One region of the Halopseudomonas salegens genome, then DNA from elsewhere that is predicted to be linked to it. Evidence: predicted binding sites of a transcription regulator. Region 1 holds the regulator's gene; the other holds the start of a gene.
The links. The regulator FliA, encoded in region 1, starts transcription of late flagellar genes. The targets are predictions, from matches to a motif close to CTAAAGTTTNNNNNNNNNNNGCCGNTAA.

Region 1 (3,419 bases):
TATCGTTGAGGTTGCTGCTGATCTGACTACTCGACTGTTCGGTTTGCTCGAGGAATTCACCCATGCGCCGGTACAAGTCCCGGAACTCATCAGCGGCCATCTCGCGCCGCTGCAGGCGCTGCCAGTCATTGCGTAAGGCAGCGGCCTGCTGCCCGAGATCGGTCGCCACCGGAAGGGTGTCATCAACCAGATCCATGGTTTTATTGGCCGCGCCCTCAGTCAGCTTGACGACATAATCGAGCCGGTCAGAGGCATCGCTGATCTTGGACACTTCACCGTCTGGCTCCTGCTCTCCCAGAGCATGACTGGTATCCAGCTGAAAATTCACGATGGCATTGTGCAGTGCGCGGGTCAGCTGACCAACCTCATGGTAGAGGCCGCGATCACGCGCCTGGTTGATGGCATGAACCACCATGATGGCTTCACCGAACTTGCCCTGTTCCAGGTACTCGACCAATTGGCGCGCGTTGTCCTTGAGTGAGTTTTCGAACTCCTGAGCGGTCGCCTGGCCGGGATCCTTACTTAACGCCATAACCTGTACCCCGGTGCTTGATTATTGTGCCTGTACGCGCTCAAAAATCTTTTCGATCTTCTCTTTCAGAGCCTGGGCGGTAAAGGGTTTGACCACATAGCCATTGACGCCAGCCTGAGCCGCTTCAATGATCTGGTCACGCTTGGCTTCGGCAGTCACCATCAACACGGGCAAGTGTTTGAGGCGCTCGTCGGCGCGAACTGCTCGCAACAGGTCGATACCGCTCATGCCGGGCATGTTCCAGTCGGTCACCAGAAAGTCGAAGTTGCCGCTTTGCAGCATGGGCAGCGCAGACGTACCGTCATCGGCTTCAGCGGTATTGGTAAACCCGAGGTCGCGCAACAGGTTCTTGATAATCCGCCTCATTGTCGAAAAATCATCAACAATGAGAATTTTCATGTTCTTGTCCAAGTCGACCTCCGTACAAACCAGGAATCCAGCGGCTCGGTGCCCCGCCTACCTAATGTTATTGGCCAAACAAGCCGGTTAATAATCCAGCCGTCAGTCTACCGGACTTGCTGCAGCAGCGCTGCCGATAGCGACGAAAATAATCCCTGCGCATTGGGCGCCAACAGAACCGGGTCAGTCTCCCTGCCAACCCGACAATCGCGCTCGCAAGCGAGCAGCCGATTGCGAGTGGAGCTGACTTACCCGGGATTCGCTGACCCCGAGCACGGCGCCAATCTCTTTCAGGTTGAGCTCTTCGTCGTAATACAGCGACAACAGCAGCCGTTCACGCTCTGGCAGACTATCGATAGCCTCGACCAGGGCGGCGCGAAAGCGATCGTCACGCAAGCCATCAAACGGACCTTCTTCACCAACCGACTCGGCCGGCATCCCCGCAGCCAGCAAATCATCAAAACTGAACAGGCGGCTGCCGGCAGTATCGTTGAGCATGGCGTAATAATCGTCAACGCTTACGTCTAATTCGGCCGCAACCTCATGATCTTTAGCGTCACGCCCCAATCGGGACTCGACCGCACGTATCGCTTCACTGACCATCCGCGAATTACGGTGCACCGAACGTGGCGCCCAATCCCCCTTGCGCACCTCATCCAGCATGGCGCCACGAATGCGAATGCCGGCGTAGGTTTCAAAACTGGCGCCCTTGCCATGGTCGAACTTGCGCGACGCTTCAAGCAAACCGATCATGCCGGCCTGGAGCAAATCATCGACCTGAACACTGGCCGGCAAACGGCCCAGCAAATGATAAGCGATACGCTTGACCAACGGAGCAAACTGCTCCACCAACTGATCCTGATAATTATTATTTTGCGCTCGCGTATACATGCTCACCCCGCCAGCCGATGCCATCATAAGCCTGATCCTGTCCGCTGCACCAAGCGCTCGACAAAAAACTCGAGATGCCCGCGCGGGTTAGCCGGCAGCGGCCAGCCATCCACTTTTTGCGCTATGCCACGAATGGCAATAGAGGCCTTGCTGCGCGGAAAGGCTTCGTAAACTGCCTTTTGCTTCTGTACCGCCTTGCGTACCGACTCGTCGTAAGGAACTGCGCCAACATACTGAAGTGCGACATCCAGAAAACGATCCGTTACCTTGGTCAGCTTAGCAAAAACTGAACGGCCTTCCTGCGGCGTATGCACCATATTTGCCAGAACACGGAAACGGGTCATGCCGTGATCCCGGTTGAGCAGCTTGATCAAGGCGTAGGCATCGGTAATCGAAGTCGGTTCGTCACAGACGACCACCAGCACTTCCTGGGCAGCGCGCACAAAGCTGACCACCGAATCGCTGATCCCGGCAGCGGTATCCACAATCAGCACGTCAATATTCTGGCCGATATCACTGAAGGCCTGGATCAGACCGGCATGCTCCTGCGGTTGCAGATTGACCATCCGCGCAGCGCCAGAAGCCGCCGGCACGATGCGTATACCGCCCGGACCATCTATCAGCACGTCACGCAGCTCACAGGTACCGTCAAGCACGTCCACCAGAGTGGCTTTGGGTTTCAGGCCAAGCAGTACATCCACGTTGGCAAGACCAAGGTCAGCGTCAAGCAAGACGACGCGTCGCCCCAGATCAGCCAACGCCAGACTCAGGTTGACCGACACGTTAGTCTTGCCGATGCCGCCCTTGCCACCAGTGACTGCGATAACCTGAACCGGATGATTGCTCGCCATCTCGCTGCTTACCTTAATCTGTATTGTTTTCAACCAGCACGCTGGCTATTTAGTATACCGGCAAAAACGTCGGCCATGGTGGCATCTGCCGGTGTTTCCTCACTGGCCAGGCTGACTGCACGACTGACCAGCTTATGGCCAACGGCCTTACTGATGTCATCCGGAATACGCTGGCCATCTGCCAGATAGGCTAACGGCAAACCGACCTCCATAGCCAGCCCGAGTCCCTCACCCAGTGTCGCTGCCTCATCGACCTTGGTCAGCACACAGCCAACCAGGTTGCAGCGTTTATAGCTGTGCCAGGCAGCCTTGAGCACACGATACTGGCTGGTGGCCGGCAGTACCAGCAGAGGTTGCACTCGGCGACCCTGTTGCGCCAGCTCATTCAGCTGGCTGCGCAGCTCCGGATCATCCCCATGCATACCCGCAGTATCCACCAGCACCAGACGCTTGTCGGCAAAATCCGCCAACACCTCGCTCAGGTTGTTCTGTTCATCCACCACCCGTACCGGCACATTGAGAATACGGCCCAGGGTACGCAGCTGTTCATGGGCACCAATACGATAGGTATCCATGGTAACCAGAGCCACGTGTTGACTGCCGTGTTTGAGCACATAGCGCGCGGCCAGTTTGCCCAGGGTGGTAGTCTTGCCGGCGCCGGTCGGCCCAACCAGAGCGATAACACCGCCCTTGTCCACCAGGTCGGCTTCTGCAACCGGCAGGCTGTGCGCCAGATGAGCCAGGAG
Region 2 (3,419 bases), 1.9 Mb from region 1:
AGTGGTTGCGCAGGCATCATTCCGCTCGCTCGGCAAGACAGTATCCAACACCATGCACGGTATGGATCAAAGGTGCCGCAAAAGGCTTGTCAATCACTTGGCGTAATTGGTGGATCTGGCTACGCAGGCTATCGCTTTGTGGCAGTTCCTCGCCCCACAGCCCCTCCTCCAGCACCTCTCGACGTAATACCGCAGGGCTTCGCCGCATGAGCAGTTCGAGCAGCTTGAGACCGGTGCGATTCAGCTTTAAAAGCTGCCCCGCTCGCCTGACCTGCAGTGTATCCAGGTCGTAGCTCAGGTCTGCCACGCTCAACTGCTGTGCAGAGCTACCTTGGCTGCGACGCAAGATCGCATAGATGCGTGCAACCAGTTCGGATAATGCAAAGGGTTTGACAAGGTAATCATCGGCCCCAGAGTGCAGCCCCTGCAGACGGTCATCCAGCGCATCACGCGCTGTCAGCATTATGATCGGTGTAGCAAACCCGGCATCTTCACGCAATCGCTTACAGACCTGGTAGCCATCCATACCGGGCAGCATGATATCCAATACAATCAGGTCATAGTGTGCACTCACCGCCCGGTGCAACCCCGTCACACCGTCCTGGGCGCAATCCACCGAGAAGCCTTTGAGCTCAAGGTAATCCAGCACATTCGCCAGGATATCTTTATTGTCTTCAATGACCAGAATGCGCATATACCCCCTACTTTGACAGCGTTACACCTGTACCTTGACACCATCACAGCACAAGGCCATATCAGCGAGGATTCTCTGGGATGCCGGCCTTGCTCAGCGCGAAGCAAGTGCCGATGACGTCGTCAAAAAATCGAGGTGCGTTCCTCACCTTATCCAAGCAGGTTAGTACCTACCAACGCCAGAGCGGTACCGAGCACTGCAAGCGCAAACAGTACCAGCAGCCCGTCACGCACGACCAGCGCAAGCCCGAGTGCCAGGAAGGACAGTCCGGCGGCCGATGAGGAAAATGGCACCAGTTCCATGAATGGCATGACCAGCCCCACCACGACGCAAAGCGCGGCTACTCCGTAGCTGCCTGTTCTTCGCACCAGAAATGTCAGCCGGGGTTTCAGCACCCGGTCTATGACCCGGGCCGGCTTGCTGAGCCAGTCCAGCGCCTTCTGTAATTTGGCGTTGTTGACCGAGCGAGTCAGGATGTATTGCGGCAACCAGAAATGCTTTCTTCCAATCAACATTTGTACCGCTACCAGCAAGACGACCGTTGCCATGAAAATCGACATGCCCGGCACGCCGCTCAGTGGCGAAAAAAGTATCATGCCAATGAGCATCAGCATCGGTCCAAAGGACCGGCTGCCGATCGACTCTACGACCATCGCAATCGATACCCGATCGTTGTCACGCGCCAGCTCACCGATGTGATCAAGCAGTTGCTCGAGGTTTTGCAACGGCTGCTTCATCGCAGGAATCCTGTAGACAAATCAAACGCCTTGTGCGGTAAATTCCCGGGATCGGGGCGGCCAAGTCAAGAAGCGTTCAATGTAACCCTTCACGATGGCCGGCGTCGAGAACCTGCAGGCAAGTCGTATTTGCCACGACTCAGCCTGTGAGCGCGCCCGCCGCCGCGCCCGCCGCTATGGCCCGACACGCGGATTACATTCAGCAAGCAAGGTCTGGCGCTGAACATATCAGGGCAACACAACCGTGATTGTATGACGCCTTGAGACAAAATCTGCTAAAGTCCCCCGCCTTTATGTCGATACGAAATAACCGAGTTACTGAGATCAAGCCGTTGGCAGTGTTTCGCTGAAACATAACCCGGCGACAATGACCCGTTAGATCCCTTTATCCCACGTAGTTTGAATGTTGCTTGTTACCTTCAAGTGGAGACACTGCTGTGCTTAATTTGTTGTCGATCAAAAATCGTCTGATTGTCGTTATCGTTACTCCCCTGGCCGCAATGCTGTGCCTTTCCCTCTACGGCTTGCTGGTTTTCAAGAATATCAACGCCGGCGTCACCGGTATCTATAGCGACCGCGTCGTTCCTCTGCAGGATCTGAAAGACATTTCGGACAATTACGCAGTATTGGTCATTGATGCGGTGAACAAGGCCAATGCCGGCATGGTAAGTGGCCGCGAGGCTGCCGAGCAGATCACTCAGGCCCGGCAATTGATTGATAGCCGCTGGCAGGAATACCTGGCTACCGAATTAACGGCCACAGAGCGCACCCTTGTCGATCAGACCCAGGCGCTGTTTCGCCCGGCCAATCGCGAAATCGAAACAGCCCTGTCGCAGCTGTCGCGCTACCCTGGCAGCGCTGAACAAGAATTGCACAGCAGCATCGAACCGCTGTACCTGGCCATAGATCCGGTAACGGACAAGATCTCCGAACTGGTCGCCCTGCAGATCGACGAAGCCGGCGTAGCCAGGGACCAGGTGGCCCGACTGTATGCCCAATCCAACCGCATCTATATCGGTACCACTGCCTTGATGTTGCTGCTCCTGGTTGGGTATGGCTTGCTGATGTACCGCTCGATCAAAACGCCGCTGGAAGCGTTACGGAAGTCCATGGATGAGCTTGCCCATCACTCTGACCTGTCGGTAAGGGTGCCGGTCATTGGTAAAGACGAGATTGCGGATGTTGCGCTCAGCGTTAACGATGTTGTCGCCCGGATCGACAAGGTGTTTTCACGCTTGACCGCCGCCTCTCAAGAAACCGCCTCAGCGGCAGAGGAAATGTCCTCTGTGAGCGTACAGACAAAGAGGAACATTGAAGCCCAGACCGAGCAGACCAACCAGGTAGCTGTCGCCATGAACGAGATGGCCGCTGCGGCTGCCGACGTATCGCGCAGCGCCACCGAAACCCAGTCAGCGGTGACCAATGCCCAAACGCTCAGCCACACGGGGCGGAAATTCGGCGAGGACGGCAGCCGGGGTCTGGCCGAGCTGTCTGAGGAGATTGGTCGTATCGCTGACAGCATTGCCAATCTGGCGCAACGCAGTTCAGACATCCGCCAGGTAGTAGAGGTCATTACCTCGATTGCCGACCAGACCAATCTGTTGGCTCTCAATGCGGCGATTGAAGCAGCCAGAGCCGGTGAGCAAGGCCGAGGGTTTGCGGTAGTGGCTGACGAGGTCCGGTCTTTGGCCAAGCGAACCCAGGATTCCACTGAAGAAATCACCACAGTCATCAGTGCGCTGCAGCGGGAAAGCCAGGAGGCAACGGCTGCCATGCAGTCCGGACGAGAAAAGGTCGAGGACACACGGGCTCTTGGGGAAAAAGTCGCGGAGCAACTCAGAGACATTTCGGCCGCTCTGGATCAGGTAACCGAGATGGGTACCCAGATTGCCAGCGCTGCTGAACAGCAATCCGTTGTTGCTGATCAGGTCAGCGGTAATGTGTCGTCGATTATGGGAATAGCACAAGAGAACCACGCGGGCTCTCAG

Region 2: BLU07_RS01010 (methyl-accepting chemotaxis protein) is a predicted target of FliA. The motif match lies at 1,707-1,734, and genes of this name have one in related genera.

What each region holds. Positions count from the first base shown of each region.
Region 1 covers NZ_LT629787.1:2,085,132-2,088,550, forward strand. Annotated here, with positions in the region: gene BLU07_RS09390 (protein phosphatase CheZ) at 1-532, opposite strand, end outside; gene BLU07_RS09395 (chemotaxis response regulator CheY) at 554-931, opposite strand; gene BLU07_RS09400 (RNA polymerase sigma factor FliA) at 1,115-1,846, opposite strand; gene fleN (flagellar synthesis regulator FleN) at 1,846-2,673, opposite strand; gene flhF (flagellar biosynthesis protein FlhF) at 2,703-3,419, opposite strand, start outside.
Region 2 covers NZ_LT629787.1:230,500-233,918, reverse strand. Annotated here, with positions in the region: gene BLU07_RS01020 (response regulator transcription factor) at 17-694, opposite strand; gene BLU07_RS01015 (exopolysaccharide biosynthesis protein) at 844-1,431, opposite strand; gene BLU07_RS01010 (methyl-accepting chemotaxis protein) at 1,869-3,419, shown strand, end outside.